3 regions of the Paenibacillus allorhizoplanae genome follow, and region 2 is predicted to be linked to each of the others. Evidence: riboswitches for the same ligand, from Rfam matches in the RefSeq annotation. Region 2 holds a riboswitch; each other region holds the start of a gene.
The links. Region 2 has a riboswitch for ZMP and ZTP ahead of rpiB (ribose 5-phosphate isomerase B). Riboswitches for the same ligand answer to the same signal wherever they lie in the genome.
Positions count from the first base shown of each region.

Region 1: another riboswitch for ZMP and ZTP. It lies ahead of L6I86_RS02925 (GNAT family N-acetyltransferase); the one in region 2 lies ahead of rpiB (ribose 5-phosphate isomerase B).
Region 3: another riboswitch for ZMP and ZTP. It lies ahead of L6I86_RS03280 (bifunctional 5,10-methylenetetrahydrofolate dehydrogenase/5,10-methenyltetrahydrofolate cyclohydrolase); the one in region 2 lies ahead of rpiB (ribose 5-phosphate isomerase B).

Region 1 covers NZ_CAKMMW010000002.1:82,983-89,879, reverse strand. Annotated here, with positions in the region: gene asd (aspartate-semialdehyde dehydrogenase) at 1-520, shown strand, start outside; gene L6I86_RS02945 (DUF1801 domain-containing protein) at 621-1,049, opposite strand; gene L6I86_RS02940 (DUF3221 domain-containing protein) at 1,206-1,820, shown strand; gene L6I86_RS02935 (aminoglycoside phosphotransferase family protein) at 1,871-2,776, shown strand; gene L6I86_RS02930 (LysE/ArgO family amino acid transporter) at 2,821-3,429, shown strand; ZMP/ZTP riboswitch at 3,501-3,581, shown strand; gene L6I86_RS02925 (GNAT family N-acetyltransferase) at 3,629-4,738, shown strand; gene L6I86_RS02920 (cache domain-containing sensor histidine kinase) at 5,005-6,795, shown strand; gene L6I86_RS02915 (helix-turn-helix domain-containing protein) at 6,773-6,897, shown strand, end outside.
Region 2 covers NZ_CAKMMW010000014.1:164,269-171,165, reverse strand. Annotated here, with positions in the region: gene prmC (peptide chain release factor N(5)-glutamine methyltransferase) at 1-399, shown strand, start outside; gene spoIIR (stage II sporulation protein R) at 553-1,320, shown strand; gene L6I86_RS21910 (L-threonylcarbamoyladenylate synthase) at 1,348-2,427, shown strand; gene L6I86_RS21905 (manganese efflux pump MntP) at 2,493-3,053, shown strand; gene L6I86_RS21900 (low molecular weight protein arginine phosphatase) at 3,109-3,681, shown strand; ZMP/ZTP riboswitch at 3,791-3,871, shown strand; gene rpiB (ribose 5-phosphate isomerase B) at 3,976-4,434, shown strand; gene L6I86_RS21890 (TIGR01440 family protein) at 4,450-5,061, shown strand; gene L6I86_RS21885 (serine hydroxymethyltransferase) at 5,098-6,348, shown strand; gene L6I86_RS21880 (glycoside hydrolase family protein) at 6,556-6,897, shown strand, end outside.
Region 3 covers NZ_CAKMMW010000002.1:156,168-163,064, reverse strand. Annotated here, with positions in the region: gene L6I86_RS03305 (adenylosuccinate synthase) at 1-449, shown strand, start outside; gene L6I86_RS03300 (YoqH family protein) at 557-1,009, shown strand; gene L6I86_RS03295 (hypothetical protein) at 1,137-1,553, shown strand; gene L6I86_RS03290 (RidA family protein) at 1,596-2,051, shown strand; gene L6I86_RS03285 (hypothetical protein) at 2,221-3,855, shown strand; ZMP/ZTP riboswitch at 3,912-3,989, shown strand; gene L6I86_RS03280 (bifunctional 5,10-methylenetetrahydrofolate dehydrogenase/5,10-methenyltetrahydrofolate cyclohydrolase) at 4,046-4,888, shown strand; gene L6I86_RS03275 (DUF6886 family protein) at 4,913-5,443, shown strand; gene L6I86_RS03270 (PhzF family phenazine biosynthesis protein) at 5,488-6,273, shown strand; gene L6I86_RS03265 (macrolide family glycosyltransferase) at 6,291-6,897, shown strand, end outside.

The DNA of each region.
Region 1 (6,897 bases), on a different contig from region 2:
GGGTAAAAACTTCACAGATTGGCCGGAGATGTTGGATAACGTTATTCCTTACATCGGTGGGGAAGAAGAGAAAAGCGAGCAGGAGCCGCTGCGTATCTGGGGAAATATCGTAAATAATGAAATCATTAAAGCGAGTTCTCCGCTCATTACGACGCAATGTATCCGCGTTCCAGTAACAGACGGACATTTGGCAACGGTGTTTGCATCTTTCGAAAATAAACCTTCGAAAGAAGAAATTCTTGCTCGCTGGTTGAACTACAAAGGACGTCCGCAAGAGTTGAATCTGCCTAGTGCTCCGAAACAGTTCATCACTTACTTTGAAGAAGAAAATAGACCTCAAACGAAGCTAGATCGCGAGATTGAGCGCGGAATGGGCGTTTCCGTTGGACGTTTGCGTGAAGATTCCATGTTTGATTTTAAATTCGTTGGATTATCGCATAACACATTGCGCGGTGCAGCAGGTGGTGCGGTTCTAATCGCTGAATTGCTTAAAGCAGAAGGGTATATTCAAGCGAAATAAAGCCCCGTAGGCTCCACCTGAACTTGGCTATTCCCTTAACATGCAGATAGGGGCCACACCCGTGTAGATGGATCTACACGGAGGCGGCCCTTTTTTTATTTTAGGTATGACTCGGGTAACGTTCCTGCAGGAATGTTACCGATTGGCTGATTAGAGCTTTTAATATATCCACATTGATATCTGCTACTTTATTGATGTATACACAGGCTTTTGCAGCCTCATGCTTGCCAAGCTGTTTCAATAATTCTTCTCGATCGGTATCGCCTGTTGCAAAATACAAGCTGATTTTGGCTTTTCGCGGCGAGAAACCAACTAGCGGAGCATCGCCCTCATGACCGGATGCATATTTGTAATGATAAGTGCCAAAACCAATAATGCTTGGACCCCACATTTTCGCTTCATAACCTGTTACCTCTGCAAAAATATCTAATAATTGATAAGCGTCTTCACGCTTTTTAACACTTTCCACATTTTCGATAAACTCAAGGACGCTGTTATCCGTTTCTTTCATTTTTGCTTCGTATGCCATTGAATACACTCCTTATCGATGATACCGATGTGATGACGAGCTATGATTATTTTACCAAAGAATTGTTTGAAATAGAAACATTCGTCTGGAAATGATCGTCTAATACATACAACAGGAATTGCGTATTATCATGTGGAACAAAGGGTGGGTTATTTCATGTGGACAAAGCGATATTGGTTGCCGATGGTTCAATGTACGATTCTTATAGGTGTCCTGATTACAGGTTGTGGTGATCGAAAGGTAGTAGAAGACCAAGTCGAAGTAAGTGGGAAGATCACGGCGATTAATGAAAAGGGAAGCTTTTTGGTTGTATCACCCGATAAATTCATTGGTCAGGACATGAAAATGCCTGATGCTGCATGGTATAGTATGGCGGATCATGCACGCATTGAGTTCAAGGGGAAAAAGTTACAACTGAATGAAGTCCAGATTGGATCTACCGTTAAAGTATGGACGGACGGAATGATGCTGACGAGTTATCCAGGTCAAGCAACAGGGTTTCGTTTTGAAATCATAGCACTGGATAATGGTGCAGGTGATGCAAGCGGTAAGGTCACAGCGTTAGTTACAACAGGCGAAGGTGTTAATGTGGAACGTAGCATTGAAATCGATGGGGTAAAACATAGACTGCTTCCGATTGCGCAACTAAGAAAGGGAAGCAGCCCCGTACAATTCTCTGATATAACAGTCGGTAAACAGGTGAAAATTTGGTTTGCAGGTTATGATTTCGGTAATGAGAAATTTGTGACAAAGGTGGTCATGGATAGTTAGAGGCGGAGGCAATTCATTCAATCTTGAATTAGGCAAAAGGACGTGTTCGAATGAGCCAATCGAAAGAGATTGCTATTGACTTGAAACTGGTGCAACACCTGATCCATTCACAATTTCCACAATGGGCAGAGCTGCGGCTACAACCTGTGGATTCAGCTGGAACAGACAATGTGATCTATCGTCTTGGTGATGATATGGCGGTTCGATTACCTCGAGCAGAATGGGCCATTGGACAAGTGGAAAAAGAGCAGCGTTGGCTTCCGAAGCTAGCCCCGAAGATCCCGGTATCCATGCCGGTACCACTTGCAAAGGGTGTTCCCACGGAAGACTACCCATGGTTCTGGTCTGTGTATCGTTGGCTAGATGGTGAGAATGCGACAGTTGGACAATTAGACAGCTATAACCAAGCAGCAACAGTTCTGGCACATTTCGTTAATGCTATGCAAACCGTGGACCCTACGGATGGGCCAGCCCCAGGTTCTCACAATTCTGGCAGGGGAGAACCTTTAGCGATGCGAGATGGGGCAGTTCGAGATGCTATCGCGAGTTTAAAAGAAATCATCGACCCTGTCGTGGCACAGGCTGCATGGGAATTGGCGCTTCATGCTCCTGTATGGCAAGGACAAGGTGTTTGGATCCATGGAGATTTGCATCCGGGGAATCTTCTCATTGAACAGGGCGAGCTTAGCGCTGTGATTGACTTTGGCACCTTAGGCGTGGGTGATCCTGCCTGTGACCTTATGGTGGCATGGACATTTCTTACATCGGAGAGCCGTGGAAATTTCCGCAGCTTGTTAACGGTCGATGAAGCAACTTGGTCGCGAGCGCGCGGCTGGGCACTTTCCTTCGGATTGATCGCTTACGCTTACTACTTAGACAAGAATCCAGGGCTTGCGGCCATTTCGCGACGCGCGATTGATGAGGTGCTTAGCGAGCATGCGAAGCTATACGCATAATTGAATTTAAGTTCACAATGATTTGTAGATAGGAGAAATACATCATGCTTAGTGCCATCTTACAAGGAATTCTTTTATCAGCAGGTCTGATCTTGCCGTTAGGTGTACAAAATGTATTTGTTTTTAATCAAGGTGTGACACAACCTCGTTTAATTAGAGCGTTACCGGTCGTTCTTACAGCATCACTTTGTGATACGGCATTCATTACTTTGGCTATTTTAGGAATATCCGTCATTATCGTTACGATACCTGCTATTAAGTTCGTGCTTTTCATATTAGGTATCCTGTTCCTTATCTATATGGGGATTGTGACGTGGAAAAGCAAACCTGCCGCCACGACATCCGATGAAAAAGCGTTATCACCTAAGAAGCAGATCGCATTTGCTGCATCGGTTTCACTTTTAAATCCTCATGCGATTTTGGATACGATTGGAGTCATAGGAACCAGTTCTATCCATTATGTTGGAAAAGAAAAATTGGTATTTGCAATTGCCTGTATACTCGTGTCATGGATTTGGTTTTTTACGCTTGCCGTCGTGGGGAGACAGGTTGGGAAATTAGATAAATCGAACACATTTATGAATTATCTCAATAAAGCTTCAGCGTTGATCATGTGGGCGACTGCCGTTTATTTACTTACGCAATTAGTCTAAACGAAATAGGGCATGGCTGAAGACTTTTTTCTTGATTTTCACAGTTATGTCCGACTATAATAAAGGAAATATTTGGTATGTGTAACTGGCGAAACGTAGATCACTACGGGGGAGCACATATTCCATAACAGCCGTTCGCCTGGGCAAAGTATTTGATCAATCGATCAAATGCTTTTTTTATTTCGAGGAGGAGAATGGAATGGAACGAGCTAGAAATGTGGCGGTCCTCATTTATGAAAAGGTGGATTTATTGGATATTGCAGGGCCATTCGATGTGTTTGGGGTATCGAGTAATTGGGGCAAAGATTTCAAGGTTTATACAGTTGGCGAAAAGCAAAATCCTGTGAACACAGTCAGCGGCCTTACGATTCAACCCAAATACAGCTTCGACAATTGCCCATTGCCAGACATTTTGATTGTACCCGGTGGTTTAGGCTCACGCACTGAAATGAACAACGCAGCGATTACCTCATGGATTAACCAAACTTCTGCTAGTGCGGAAATCGTTTTATCCGTTTGCACAGGTGCGCTATTGTTAGCGAAGGCAAACCTACTGGACGGTTTACGAGTGACGACCAATCGAAATGCATTTGATTTATTGCGCGAAAATGCACCACCTAGTGCTGTGATCGTTGAGGATGTTCGATATGTGGATAATGGCAAGATTGTGATGTCCGCTGGGGTTACCGCGGGATTCGATGCTGCGCTCTATGTCGTTGCTAGGTTATTTGGCGAAGAAAGAGCGCTCGCTTCCGCTGCTAAAATTGAGTATCATTGGCACAAAGATGAGAAAACGACAGCGCTGCAACAAAACGATGTATTTAGCATTAGAAAAGCTCAAATAGAAGATGTAGATAACATTCAGAAATTGTTTATTGAAGCAGCTCACTGGATTCAATTGTCAAAGGGATTCACACAGTGGAGAGAGGATTCGTTTACCAAAGCCTACGTAACATCTTTCATTCATGAGCAAGAAGTATTTGTCGCATGTCAGAAGGGTGAGATAATTGGTTGCTTTTCCATCCAGTGGAAGTACGAAGAGATTTGGGGAGACTTGTTCCATGATGATGCTGGATACGTACACCGGTTAGTCGTTGCGCGAAAATATAAAGGAGAGAGTTTCGGCAGCAGGTTATTATCTTGGGCAGAGGACTATATAAAGAACAAGGGGAAAGGCTGGCTGCGTTTAGATTGTATGGCAGATAACCCAACATTGAATGACTACTATCGTAGCCTTGGATTCATTTATCAGGGTAGATTCGATGGTCGCGGTTGGAGCGCCAACTTATATGAACGAGAAATTGAATAAGTAAGGTAATCGCAATCTAATAAAGCTGCCCGACAAGTAGAATAATCTATTTGAGGGCAGCTTTTGTGCGCTCACGGGGATAAACTCAACCACTATCTGATAATCAGTAAATCGTTCTATGAAATAGTGGATTTTGTTTCTTGAAGGGTTGAAGGGAACTTCTTAGAATGAGAGGGGGCTTCCTCTGGTTTGTTCTCTTTCCAGATCCCTTTATGATAGACTAAGAAAATATTTGACATTGAACAGCTGAAGCGAGGGATATTCACGTGCCGTTACTAAACTGGTTTTCATCTTTAACCTTAAAAAATCGCCTTTTCCTGGCGTTCATCGTACTTATTCTTCTGCCGTTCTCTGTCTTGGATATTTATAATTTTCAAAAAGTGAAGCTCAATTTACAACAAAAAACGAGTGAACAAAGCCTTGTACAAATGAACAAAATGAATGAATCACTTGAAAGTCTGCTCGCTACAACGTTTAAGACGATTACGATGTTCGAGCAAGATTCATCCGTCATTTCCGTGTTAAAGCAGCCAGAAGCAGTCGATCAAATCGTCAATCAACGTAAAATTGAAGAACGTTTTCGTTCGGTAACGAATAGTCTGTTCATCTCTAGTCCACCCGTTTTCTATACGATTGCTGATTTACTCGGTAATGTGTATACCTCATTCCCGCCAGCGCAGCGCTTAAATTATGAATTGATACAGTCAAAGCCTTGGTTTAAGAGTGCTTTAACTGCTTCTGCACCGTATCAATGGCAGTTGGAAAGTAATGAAGTGCTGTTTGATGTTAACAAAAGCCCGCAGCTAGTTGCCATTTCTACTCCTATAAGGGACGCAGATGGTATCATTCGAGCGATCATACACATCGCTGTGGATTACGAAAGCTGGTTTAAATCAGCTACTAACGGAAGTCCAACCTCCGATCAGTATTATTTGATAGATCAAAGAGGAATCGAGATCGTTCACTCTGGTGCAGAAAAGTCTACCATGGCATTGGAGTCACCGATCAAAGATCGTTTGCTTGCAGACGGTTCCAGTAGTGGCTTTTTCATACATGGCAGTACGTTTATTAACTATACCGTTGTACCCTCATTCCATGCCTATTTAATCAAAACAGTGCCATCGAATGTACTCTTTGCTGAGCTTCGATCGATTCAGAAAGCCTATATGGGTACACTTATTGTTTTCACAATCGCCTTCATGCTGATCACGTTGCTTATCGCGTCTGCGGTTACGCGTCCACTTCGACTCATTCAAGCTAAAATGCTCGATGTCGTTCGGAAAGATTTGAAAGTAAGACTTCCTGATCAAAGATACGGCGGGGACATTCAGCCCATTGTACAAGCCTTCAATCAAATGATTGTCGATATGAACGGCCTCATACAACGCTTAAAAGTTGAGGAACGGCAGAAGGAAGCTAGTCGATTCCAAATGCTGCTTTCGCAGATGAATCCTCATTTCTTGTTGAATACGTTGAACACAATTCGCTGGCTGGCTTTGGAAAAAGGGGACAACGCGATTCCGAAAATTTGTGTGTCGCTTGGAAGATTAACAGAGGCAGGATTGAAGCTCGATGTAGATCTCATTCATTTGGAACAAGAGTTAGAGCTTGTCCGAGGTTATGTCTATATCCAACAATTCCGATATGATCAGAAGTTTCAAGTTGACTATGTGTATGCCGATGACTTGACATACGCACTCGTACCGAAACTTAGCCTTCAACCGATCGTGGAAAATGCCATTTATCACGGAATTTCGCAGATTCAAGAGAAAGGTCACATCTCGATCCATGTTTATACGAAAGAATCACATCTTATCCTTGAGGTGGTCGATAATGGCATCGGTCTCGTAAAAAGTGAAGGAGTGTCCAAAAAGGACCATAATGGCATCGCTTTACAAAATTTGAGAGAGCGTTTAGCCCTCCTTTTCAAGAAAGAAGCAAGTCTTGAATTCGTTCCGGTATCACAGGGTTGCAGGGTACGTATCCAGCTTCCGCTCCTTATGTCCACCCCTTACCAGAAAGGAAGTGATTCCCATGTGGACCGTTCTACTCGTTGAGGATGAGGTATTCGTTCGAAGAAAAGTGAGAGAAACGATGCCTTGGAAGGAAATGGGCTTCACCATCATTGGAGAAGCAGGTAATGGCTTAGAGGCGATGGA
Region 2 (6,897 bases):
AACGCGCAGCGCCACGATGTGGCTGCGCGGATAACTTGGCTCGAGGGCGACCTCCTCGAGCCTTATATTGAGCGCGGGCTCGCGCCGGATATGGTGGTGTCGAACCCACCATACATCCCGGATGGCGACCTGCCGGAGCTGATGCCCGAGGTGCGGCTATTCGAGCCGCACACAGCTCTATTCGGCGGTGTCGAGGGACTCGACCTCTACCGCCGTTTGGTTTCGCAGCTGCACCGGCTGCCACGAATCCCGACCGTGGTCGGGTTCGAGGTGGGCATCGGGCAGGCGGAGGCGGTTGCGGCGTTGCTGCGCGCCGCCGCGGATTGGACGGAGATCCGCTTCGTGCAGGATCTCCAGGGGATCGATCGCCACGTGATCGCGATACGCGCTTCCGAGTAGCCGATTCTCCGAGATCGGCTACCTCACTTGTTCTCTCTATTCGGACACCAACTCTATCATTTTGCAAAAAATAATAGAGTCATAGGTTTAGCCCCACCCACTATTGTCCATACTGGCTAGTAGATGACGGGAACGGGAAAGGGGCTACTCTCCATGGTTAAGAGAACGGAGCGCCACTCAGTTAAGAGCTTATCATTCATTGTTTTTGCACTTATACTTATGATTATGTGTTGGGAATCCAATCGTACGAATGCGGCGGTTATTTCGCCTACGATACCAGAAGAGTCGATTCGTTTGCGTATTCTAGCAAACTCGGATTCTGCGCAGGACCAAGCCTTGAAACGCGAGATTCGCGATGCGATTATTGCCCGTATGGCGGATTGGGTTGTTGGACCACATTCCTTGGACGAGGCTAGAGCGGTCGTGAATGCGCACTTGCCTGAATTCGATCAACTTGTTGGCGAGATGATTGCCTCCCGCGGCTACAACTACCCGCATACAGTGGAGCTAGGTGTTGTCCCTTTTCCAACCAAAATGTACGGTAACGATGTCTACCCAGCTGGGGATTATGAAGCTTTACGTGTTGTGATTGGTTCTGGTGAAGGACAAAATTGGTGGTGTGTCTTATTTCCACCGTTATGCTTTGTAGATTCCGTATCGGGTGAAGCGGTTGCTTCGGCAGCAGTTGTAGTGGCCAAAACAACGGATGAGAACGGCAAGGAAAAGCAACCGGTTAAAGAAGATAAGGCTAAAACTAGCAAGGACAAAGCTGCTTCTACAGAGAAAGTTGCTAAGAAGGACGCTAAAGTTGAGGTCGTAGCAGCTTCAGTTTCAACTTCCACGACCGAAGAGCCAGCTCAACCGAAAGTGAAATTCTTTATCTGGGAAATGTTTAAGGCGATCTTTTCATGGTTTAGCTAATGTACATTTTATTTCATACAAGTAAGGATGAGAGTGATTGTGACAACCTATTGGAACGTGGATCAAGGAGAGCAAAGAGAGTCAGCTCAGGATATAGCAGAGGCAGCAAGTCTCTTGCGACAAGGGGATACAGTCGCTTTTCCGACTGAAACGGTTTACGGACTTGGTGCCGATGCGACGAATACCGAAGCGGTTCTGCAGATTTTTGCCGCAAAAGGGAGGCCCTCCGACAATCCTCTAATCGTACATATCGCTGATGCGACGCAGCTCTCAGGCCTTGTTCAGTCAGATAGTCTCACAGCTTATCATCGGGCGCTAATGAAGGCTTTCTGGCCTGGACCATTAACCATTGTGCTACCTGTACGTGCAGGTAGCCTTTCGCCGTTCGTTACAGCTGGACTGCAAACGGTCGGTATCCGTATACCTGATCATCCGGTGGCCCTACAGTTGCTGCGAGAAGCGGGACTTCCGATCGCGGCGCCGAGCGCGAATAGCTCGGGTAGACCGAGCCCTACGCTGGCCTCGCATGTGCGTGATGATTTGGATGGCAAGATTGGCGGGATTGTAGACGGTGGTGCAACGGGTGTCGGTGTAGAATCAACAGTTATTCAACTTGTAGATGGTGAGTTATACGTGTTGCGGCCAGGTGGTGTGACTGTGGAGCAGCTCCAGGAGGTTTTGCCAGACATGCATATTCATGTGGCTGAACCGACAGAGGTTGAAGCTGCGGATACGCCTCGTGCGCCAGGTATGAAGTACACGCACTATGCGCCGAAAGGCTATATGCACATCGTTCAAGGGGACGACGAGTTGAAAGTCATAGCGTGGATTCAACGCGATATCGATGCCGCAAAGTTACGGGGAGAGTCGACGGGCATCCTGACTTTTGAAGAAAGAGTAGGCGGATACCAAGCGGATCTCGTTGTCGCCTGCGGCTCCTTATCACAGCCAGAAACGATAGCTCGAGACCTCTATGCCGCTCTGCGGACTTTTGATCATAAAGGCATTAGCTATATTGTTGCAGAAGGTGTTCCAGATGCAGGGATTGGCAGCGCCATTATGAATCGACTGCTCAAAGCAGCAGGCCACGAGCGGGTCATCCTCTAAATTAGCATGATTCCCAGTTTGTCCGCATATCTTGAGAAAGAATCGTGGACAAGGGGGATCGTGCTATGCTCGCATCTGGGGTACAAGTTGGGCAACTCATGACAATTGGAATAATGGCGATTGCTTTGGGCCTAGATGCTTTTTCATTGGGAATTGGCATAGGGATGAAGGGCATTCGTTTGATGGATATCTTGAAAATCAGCATTGTTATCGGTCTCTTTCACGTGCTCATGCCATTGATGGGGATGTTTATGGGGCAGTATGTCTCCCTCCTTCTTGGGAATGTCGCTACGGCGGCAGGGGGATGTTTACTTATTTTGCTTGGCGCACATATGGTATATAGCTCGATACGCGGGGAAGAGGCTTCGGCCTTCGATCATCGGACGTTATGGGGGCTTATTATTTTTGCCCTCAGTGTTAGTATAGATTCCTTCTCAGTGGGCGTTTCTCTTGGGATGTTTGCCACGGACATTGTGCTTACCGTACTGATCTTCGGTCTATTTGGCGGCTTGCTCTCGATAGCGGGCTTGCTGCTAGGCAGAAGAGTTAGCGGTTGGGTCGGGGAATATGGTGAGGCATTCGGTGGACTTATCTTATTAGGGTTTGGGATCAAGTTTTTACTATGATACAATACATGTAAGTACGAACGGTGATGTAGCCGTTTATTCTAGGGAGGATTTCATGTTGCGAATTCTATTTGTCTGTACAGGAAATACGTGCCGCAGTCCGTTAGCTGAAGGTTTGCTGCGTATGAGGGTGCATCAAGAGGGGCTTGCGGCGGAGGTTCGTTCGGCAGGTGTATCTGCGATGACGGGTGGTCCGATATCGAGAAACAGCCAGTCACTTCTTCATGAAGCGGGTTTTAAGGAATCGATTAGTTCACTAGCGATTAGCGCTGCGGATGTCGATTGGGCTGACCTGGTCTTGACGATGACGACGGGGCATAAACGTACCGTGATTGGGCGCTTTCCTCATGCGGTCGAGAAGACGTATACACTCAAAGAGTATGTAGAGGACGATGCTCGCATTCTCAAGGCGATTGAAGAGCGAGAGCAGCTTGCGACAGAGCTTCAGCTCAAACAATCGCTATCTCAGACGGTATCTGTGGAAGAAAGAAGCCGCATGTATGCGCTGGAAAACACGATCCCTGATTATGATATTTCGGATCCCTATGGCGGTTCACTAGCGGATTATAAGTATACAGCCGAGGAAATTAGTCGGAGCCTAGATAAATTGGTTAAAAAAATACGATAGCCTTCCGAGGTTAACTCGGACGTTTGCTTTTTCCATAAAGGCCCTCAGTGGGTTAGGCCGATAGATCTTTACACATCGCTAGGAATGCGATAAAATACAAATAACAAGCAAGACTCAATGTAACTGGCGACGAGTGGGAGTAACCACAATGGAGCATTGAGCTATACGGCCGGTCGCCTGGGCAAAAGAGCAACGCGCGTTTTTTAGCGTGTGCGCTCTTTTTTTCGTTTTTGGTGAGCTTTGGGATATAATAGGATGGTCGAATTCAAACAGTCAAAAAGGAGCGTTTTATTCATGAAAATTGCTTTAGGTGCAGATCATGCAGGCTATCGTTTGAAAGATGTTATCATTCCTTTTATTGAATCATTAGGTCATCAAGTGATCGATTTCGGATGCAGCTGCGGCGACTCCGTCGATTATCCGGATTATGCACTTCAAGTTTGCGAAAAAGTCGTTTCAGGAGAGGCAGATAAAGGTATTCTGCTTTGTGGAACTGGCATTGGGATGTCTATTGCTGCCAATAAAGTTCCGGGAATTCGCTGTGCACTTGTGCATGACCTCTTCTCCGCGAAAGCGACGCGCGAACATAATGATACGAACGTGCTAGCGATGGGTGAGCGAGTTGTTGGACCTGGGGTAGCAGAGGAAATTGTTAAAATTTGGTTGGAAACCGAGTTTTCAGAAGGTGTCCGCCATAAGAACCGCATCAATAAATTGCAGAGCATCGAGGATCGTTTCACGGTACATCCCTAGAAATGAGGATGATTAATGAGTGATTCCGTATTTGACCCTATAGCAGCAGCAGAAGCTTTGGAAGCGAATCTGCGTGAGCTGGTTACAGTGGGCGGGCTTCGCCCCGGTAACATTCTTGTGATCGGTACGAGTACGAGTGAAATTCTCGGGCATCGGATTGGAACATCGGGTACGCTTAATGCAGCGAAGCCAATTTTTGAGACGGTTGCGCGCATTTGCGGGGAGTTCGGGCTGCATGCAGCCTATCAGTGCTGCGAGCATTTGAATCGTGCGCTGATTGTGGAGGAAGAGTTGCTGGCGCTGGCGCCGCAGCTTGAACCGGTATCTGTGATTCCCGTGCCGAAGGCTGGGGGTTCGATGGCTTCTTATGCGTACAGACACTTCGTGAAGCCGGTTGTTGTCGAGACGATTCAAGCGCATGCAGGCATCGATATTGGCTCAACGCTGATTGGGATGCATCTGCGCAGAGTCGCTGTTCCCGTAAGGCCGCCGGTTCGCCATATTGGCCAGGCTTATGTCACGATGGCATTCGCTAGACCGAAGCTCATCGGTGGTACTAGAGCTGTATATTCCGCAGATCTGGCGGATCAACTTTATCAACAAGCTGCACCTGATGCAGATTGCTAATTACATGTTAACTATCATCTTTAGGAGGAATTCCATATGACAAACTTTTTGAGCAAGCAAGATCCGAAAATCGTAGAAGCAATGAACCTTGAGCTTGGCCGTCAACGCGACAAAATTGAGCTAATTGCTTCCGAGAACATCGTGAGCCAAGCGGTTCTTGAAGCTATGGGTACTGTACTTACGAACAAATATGCTGAAGGTTACCCAGGCAAAAGATACTACGGTGGCTGTGAGTACGTAGACATCGTGGAAGATATCGCTCGTGATCGCGCGAAAGAGCTCTTCGGTGCTGAGCACGCTAACGTTCAACCGCATTCCGGTGCACAAGCGAACATGGCTGTTTACTTGGCTGCTCTAAACCCTGGTGACACGGTTCTTGGTATGAACCTTGCGCATGGTGGTCACTTAACACACGGTAGCCCAGTAAATGCTTCCGGTATTCTGTACAACTTCGTAGCTTACGGCGTAAGCGAAAAAGATTTCCGCATCGACTACGATGATGTTCGTAAAGCAGCTTTCAAACATAAGCCTCGCATGTTAGTTGCTGGTGCAAGTGCGTACCCGCGTACGATTGATTTCGAAGCATTGGCTTCCATCGCTAACGATGTAGGTGCATTGTTCTTCGTTGATATGGCGCACATTGCAGGTCTAGTAGCAGCTGGTTTGCACCCGAACCCAGTGCCACATGCACATTTCGTAACAACTACAACACACAAAACGCTTCGTGGTCCTCGCGGCGGTATGATTCTTACGAAGAAAGCATGGGCTGCAGCGATTGATAAAGCGGTATTCCCTGGTTCCCAAGGTGGGCCTTTGATGCATACAATTGCGGCTAAAGCTGTTTCCTTTGGTGAAGCTCTTCAACCAGATTTCAAAGTTTACGGTCAAAATGTCATCAACAACGCTCAAGCATTGGCGACTGCTCTGACAGCTGAAGGTATCAACCTTGTTTCCGGCGGTACAGACAACCACTTGATGTTGGTTGACTTGCGTAACCTGAACATCTCCGGTAAAGACGCTGAGCACGTTTTGGATGAAATCGGTATTACAGCGAACAAAAACGCGATTCCTTTCGACCCAACTAGCCCGTTCGTAACAAGCGGTATCCGTTTGGGTACACCAGCTGTTACTTCCCGCGGCATGGACGAAGAAGCGATGAAAACAATCGCGAAGGTTATCGGTCTTACTTTGAAAAATCCGAAAGACGAAGCTACGCTTGAGAAAGCTCGTGGCATGGTGTCTGATCTAACGGCACAATTCCCGCTTTACCTAGGTTTGACTTACTAGTAGCTTTTATAGGGCCAGCTCATAGGAGCTGGTCTTTTTTTTGTTCCCCCCAACTCCCGGCTGCCCCGCGAACTACACATCAATCCGCTACTCATACATCCCAAAACTTCAAACCAACTTACGAAAATATGAAACCTTTCCGCGCGGTAGACGCCTTACACTGGTTCTGTATGAATGTAAACCCTTACACAGCTAGGAGAGGTGTGCATGAATTTTCAGGAGATGCTTCGGCCCGTGCCGGCTGGGGCGAAGTTCGAGCTAGATGGATGGCATGTTTGGTGTGGATCGATGACACAAGATGCGGAGGGGAGGTTTTACTTGTATTATTCGCGTTGGCCTGAACGTGCTGGTTTTGAGGCATGGGCCACGCATTCCGAAATCGCCTATGCGGTTGCCAATAATCCGTTGGGTCCGTTCCATCACGTGGATACGGTTTGGACATGTAGAGATGGCGTAGCGAGCTGGGACAAGGATGTGGCACACAATCCAGCCATTTTGCGCTATGGTAATCGTTATTACTTGTATTACATGGGAACGCATGGCCCCGAG
Region 3 (6,897 bases), on a different contig from region 2:
TCTCTGAGCTTGCGGGCAGCGAAGCTGAGGAATTACGTCGTCGTGGAGGCGATGCCGGTGAATATGGCGTAAACACGAAGCGTCCTAGACGCATGGGGTGGTTCGATGTAGTTGCAACCAAGTATGGCTGCATGATCCAGGGAGCGACAAGTGTCGTTTTAACAAATTTGGATGTGTTAGGCTACTTGGATGAAATTCCAGTCTGTGTCGGCTATGAATTGGCGGATGGTACAATTGTTGATCACTTCCCAGTCAATGCGTTGATGGATTCGGCTAAGCCTGTATTGTCGCGATTACCAGGTTGGAAATGTGATATCTCACAGGTTAAAAGCATGGAAGACCTTCCTAATGAGGCTAAGGCCTACATTCATTTCGTTGAATCTGCCATCGGTGTGAATATTTCAACGGTTTCTGTTGGACCAAGACGCGAACAAGTGATTCAACGATAGTTTTAGTAAATTTTATTTTAGCAGCCGCGAGGTGGCTTTTTTAAAAATCATCATAGGATTTGAGAGAATGGGAAAAATAACCACCAAACCTGTTTCGGAGGGATCTTATGAAGAAGATGATGGTGGTTGTGTTGATGGTTGGGAGTGTCTTGGTTCAACCTGTTCAAAGCGATGCTGAAGTACCTATGCCATGTAGTGCCGTTCTTGAATCTGTCGTTGCGGATCAAGCGAATGCCAAAGGGGCAGCTCTTGTTTACAAAGTGAAGCTAACACCAAGCTTTCCACGAACAAGTATTAGCATCCATGCGAATCATTTACCATTGCCATCTGCAGCGGGAGATTATGATGGGTTTGAAGGCTTTGCTTTTATTTCAAATGAGATCAGCTGGCGTTTCAAACTATTCCCTACTCCGGAAGAAGGTAGTCCGACTTGGGCTGGGAGGATTGACGATATAACGGCTGATTTAACGAATAGTGCGATGGAGGTTCGTTTATCGAATAGCAAAACTGGGAAGTTAGGGCCTGTCATTTTAAGGAATACGATGAATGCATGTAAATAATGGGAGGTTAATTGCAACTTATTTGTATGGCCATCGTCTATTGAAGTAAGATGTTAAAAACTGGGTTATATGTAAACCTAGTGTGTTGTATGTAAACAACGAAAAATTCATTAGACGAGGCGATGCTATGAAATGGTTGTTAATGCTAATCTTACTTAGTTGTGTTAGTTGTATGACGGGTTGCGCTTCTTATGTTGTACATCATGATCAGACCAACGATGTGAGTATCCAGCAACAGGATGACTTGAAGCCAATCATTAACAAACTGTTTGGTACTGAATTAGAAAAGGACATGGCTTCTTCGGTCTCTACTAGCAAAAGAATATTAGATTATAAAATTTATGATGACATTCAGAGTTTAAAAAATGAGGAAGATACCTACTTTATTGTTACATATGACGTATTACCGGCTTCCCTAGAATTCATTATTGCTGGCGGAGGTGAAAGAACCGAAGATGGTTGGATCAAAAACCGTGTTAGATATGTTACACTTCAAGTCGTAAATGGTGAATATCACATTAAAAGCTTGAGTTCTGGGCCATGAAGTGGTAAGAAGAATAGATGCATGTGGGAGGATATGTCTATGATGGAACAAACCATTGCTCAAAGATTAATTGCACTAGGAATCACGCTGCCTATGGCAAGTGAACCCGCAGCGAAATATGTGAATTATGTCAAAGTGAACGGTTTTCTGTATGTATCTGGCAAGGGTCCATCTGGCAGTCCAAAAGGTAAATTGGGGAAGGAATACACAACACAAGAGGGTTATCAATTTGCTAGATTAACTGGTATCGAGATTCTTGCTGTTCTGCAATCTGCCTTAGGTTCTCTGGAGCCTGTTAAACAAGTTGTCAAATTGCAAGGATTCGTGAATGCTGTTCCTGAATTTGAAGAGCATCATTTGGTGCTAAATGGCTGTTCGGATCTGATGCTGGATGTGTTCGGCGAAAAGGGGAAGTCTGCTCGATCGGTTTTCGGCGCTGTTTCACTTAGAGATAATCTGCCGATTATTGTAGATTCCATTTTTGAAGTAGCGGAATGAGAATAATGAGCGGGCGGTCCATGATGAATCATTGATCGTGCCGCTCTAATTTTTTTTAGTGATGCATAATGGAATCAATGATATCATTGGCATGAGTATTTATTGAACGTTGGAAAATTAAATGTGCATCTTTATTTATTTTTCAAATAAGGTTTGGAGGAATTGTGAAGTGAAGAAAGCAAGATGGAAGCTACTTACCTATGTGCCTTTTTTAGCAGTCATCGTCATCATCGGAATCATTCAGTCTTTCATGTTAGCTAATGAAAATGTGAAGCCATATCCAGAACCATTCGGCCGTGCAACGGAATTACCACAGTTGGCAACCTATGGTGAACCTGTACAAATGATTGGTGATGGTAGTTTCACCTATTTAGCGGGGAAAACACTCCAAATCGTCACAATTGATGAGGAGGGACGTCAGAGTACGGAAAGTCGTCCTTTACCTGATGTTGGCGTTGTCCGTACCTATAAGATGATAGATAAGGATCATGTTATATGGATCGGGGACAGCAATAAACTGTATGAAAGTGAATGGAAGAGTGGTTCATGGAGTTCGAAGAACGCACTCATGGAGAACGAGATTGTTCGTGTGCAAACTGTCGTTGGCCCTAAGGGGAATAGCGTTATCCTAGCGTACAATGATTCATCGCTTTATGTCAGCGAATTTCATCCGAATGCCAAGCTTACCTGGACTACACTTGATATAGCGAATGTGAAGCAAGTTCATGGTGTATGGGATACCTCTGGGGACAGCTTATCTCTTGTTTACGCCGTTAGTAAAGATGGCAGTGAATCCTTTCACTACGCGAAGCTTGCAGAGGCATCATGGAAGCCACTTGTGCAGATCAAGCTGAAGGACGTAGATTATGCAACGAGCAGCTTAGATGATATGGCGCTAGGCGTAGATGGTTCTACATTTATGACCGCGTATACAACGAGCTCACGCAAATCAGGTAAGAGCACCTTACATATGCTCACTTTCACAGAGAATCAACCCAATAGGATACAAGATGAGGTTATTAACCTACCGGTCACCAAGGGGAACGATTCCGATACCATTTTGCATCCGACATTTACGCATTCAACTTCTGGTGAAGTAACGCTTGTCGCATCGTCCGTTTACGAGAAAAATAGGCGTCAAACGAGTCAAGAGGTGTACAAGATTAGCTTTAAGGATGGCAAAATGTTGAATGCTGCGCGGATCAGCCAATTCGGTGGTTTTTCCGTATATCCGATTTTTGCTTGGAACCAAGGGAGTTCACTAGCCATATGGCTGGACGCCGTTAACGCTGATACGTATCGCGTTTATTACACCACAGATCAGCTTCCTTATGCGGAGCGAATGAACAGCATTCATGCAGAGGACTATCAGCAAGCTGCTGGGAATTTGCCGTTGTTTTGGGGGATTGGCGTACTCACGGCACTAATTAGCTTAAAATGGATTCTATTGCCTGGCCTTTATTTAATCGTGATGAGTGTCTTTTGGCAGTATCACTATGACGAGCATGCGAAGCGGCATTTTGGCATATCTATGGCGATGTACCTCGTGGTAAAGGCGTTATTTATTGGTGATTACCGTAAACCGATTGCGCTGCAGGTGATGCCGGATTTCTTGCAATCGGTTTGGGTTAGCTTGATTTTACTACTTCTGTTTGCTGCGATTTCGTATGGGTTAACCCGCTTGTGGAGAAAAGGCTTGTCCGAACGGAATGTTGGACTTGAGATGTTTTACTTCGTCGTTCTTGATGTTTTCATGACAAATATGTGGTATTCATTCTTTATGTCACCTGCAACCTTGTCATGATGTTGGTGCAAAGTAATTGAAAATAATGGCATTCATTGTTATGATAGAAGTACTAATAAACGATGTGTGACTGGCGGAGCATGGGGAACCATGAGGGAGCATATCGATAACGGCCGTACGCCTGGGCAAGAGGTAAGGGGAAATCCCCTTACCTCTTTATGTTTGAACCTAACTTGAGAGGAATGATAAGATGACCGCGGAAACCGTAATCTTGGATGGGAATCGAGTGGCAACAGACATGAAAGAAGCGCTGAAAGGTAGAATTAATCAATTAGCCGGGAAGGGGATCATTCCTTGCTTGGCTACGATTTTGGTCGGTGGTGATCCATCGTCAGCTACGTATGTGAAAATGAAAGGAAATGCCTGTAAACGACTTGGCATCAGGTCGATTCGTATTGAGCTTCCCGAGCATACCTCGACAGCCGATTTGATTGCTGAAATTCAGAAACTGAATGTTGACCCTTCTGTCCATGGGATTTTGTTACAACACCCGGTGCCTCATCATATTGATGAAAGGGCTGCATTTGAAGCGATCGGCATTGAGAAAGATGTAGATGGCGTTACGACGCTTGGATTTGCTCAAAATGCTTTCGGCTTCGCAAATTTCCCTTCTTGTACGCCGGCTGCGATACTTGCTATCATGGATTATTATCGCATTTCAATGGAAGGCAAGCACGCTGTTGTCATAGGGCGAAGCCCCATTCTCGGAAAACCTGTTTCCATGATGTTACTCAATCGGAATGCAACAGTAACGACATGCCATTCAAAGACTGCGAACTTAGAAGAGATGATACGATTAGCTGATATTGTGGTAGCGGCGGTTGGGAAACCGAAATTTGTGCAAGGGGATTGGATTAAACAAGGGGCCGTCGTGTTGGATGCGGGCTATAACGAAGGCAACATTGGGGATGTTGATTATGAGGCCTGTAAGGAACGAGCATCAGCAATTACGCCTGTTCCTGCAGGAGTTGGGCCTGTCACAATCGCTACCTTGTTGAAACACACCGTCGATGCGGCAGAAAAGTTAGCGTAGCCCAGGATGAAAAGGGGGAGCAAGATGAAATTATTTCACGTCAGTGAAGAAAAAAATATTTCTATTTTCAACCCAAGACTTCCTTCAAGGCAAGATCTGGACCCAACCAAAGGATTAGTCTGGGCGATTAATGAGAAATGTTTCCCCAATTTTCTAACGCCTCGGAACTGTCCGAGAGTTACTTTTCATGCCAATGAGGCTACTACGGAGGAAGATAGGAAGAACTATTTATCTTCTAATGCCATAAATCACGTCGTAGCGATTGAACATAAATGGTTTGAAATCATGAAGAATACAACGTTGTATATCTATGAGTTTGATACGTCAGATTTTTATTTACAGGATCTTGGAGCAGGATATTATGTGAGCGAGAAATCACAGGTTCCCATCCGTCGATTCGAAATTCAAGATCTCTTTGGTGAGCTTTTTAAAAGAAACATAGTAGTCCGACTTCTGGGAAATTTGTGGGATTTATCTGATAAAATACAGCAAACGAGTTTTCAATATTCGATGTGTCGGATGGGCTTTGCTGAGCAGAGACTAACTGAAGTTTAGATCAGATTTTTTTGAAAATAGTGATGAATATTGGGGGGATTATCTTGACATTAACAATCTATGTTGTGGATGCTTTCACGGATCAAGTATTCAAAGGAAATCCTGCTGCTGTTTGTTTAACTTCTGAACCTCTTGATGATGAGTTGATGCAACGAATTGCTTCTGAAATGAATCTGTCAGAAACAGCTTTTTTGTTTCCTCAGCAAGAAGGGTTTTCACTTAGATGGTTTACACCTATTGCTGAGGTGGATTTGTGCGGTCATGCTACTTTGGCTAGTGCTCACATGTTGTGGGCAACAGGGATTTTACCACTGAACCAAAGAGCTAGTTTCTTTACCAGAAGTGGACTTATAACGGCAATAAAGCATGATGCTTGGATTCAACTTAATTTTCCGTCAGAACCTGTGATTGCGTGTGAATATCCATCCGAATTGGTGGATGCACTTCAAATTGTTCCTTTATATGTTGGACGAAATAGATGGGATTATTTCATTGAAGTTGAATCTGAAGACATCATTAAGCGTCTAAGTCCTGATTTTTCTTTGTTGCAAACGATTCAAACACGAGGGATCAATGTGACAAGTCGTTCGAAAGAATTTGACTTTGTTTCAAGATGCTTTTTCCCAGCTGTTGGTGTGAATGAAGACCCCGTAACGGGCTCATCTCATTGTGGTCTTGCCCCATATTGGGGTAAGAAATTAAATAAAACGGACATGTATGCGTATCAGGCATCCGCTAGAGGCGGCATACTAAAAATTAGTTTACATGAAAACAGAGTTCTACTGTCAGGACAAGCAGTTACAGTTATGAAGAGCGAGTTGTTCATCTAGCATAAGGAGAGATAGTAATGGCGCGCATTTTATTTATGAATGGTGGATCAGAGGGACATATCAATCCCACTATTGGAGTCGTGCAGGAGCTGATTTCCCGTGGTGAAGAGGTCGTGTACTTTTGCATAGAAGCGTTTAGAGAGCGAATCGAGAACACGGGAGCAACCGTACGAACATTTGACGACCAAAAGTTTATAAAAGCCTTCATCTCAGGTGGAAGAAATTCCTTGTTGGAGAGAATTAACGGTCTTTTACTTACCGCAGATATTGTTATACCGAGCGTGCTTGAACAGATCAAAAATGAGAAATATGATTATATCATTCATGATTCCATGTTCGGTTGTGGACGTTTACTTGCTCAGATACTTAAACTGCCAGCAATTAATTCTTGCACATCTTTTGCGCAGTCCAAAGAATCCATTGAGCTAGAGTTGGAACATTTTTCAAATAACGTCCCTGCTGAAATCCTTAAACCAATTTATAAGAAATACCAAAACCTTACGATGATGGTAAAGGAAAAATATGATATAGAAATCCATTCTCCTTATGAAGTATTGTGTAATCCAGCACCGCTTACAATCGTATATACCACTAGGGAGTTTCAACCGAATGGTGTATCGTTCG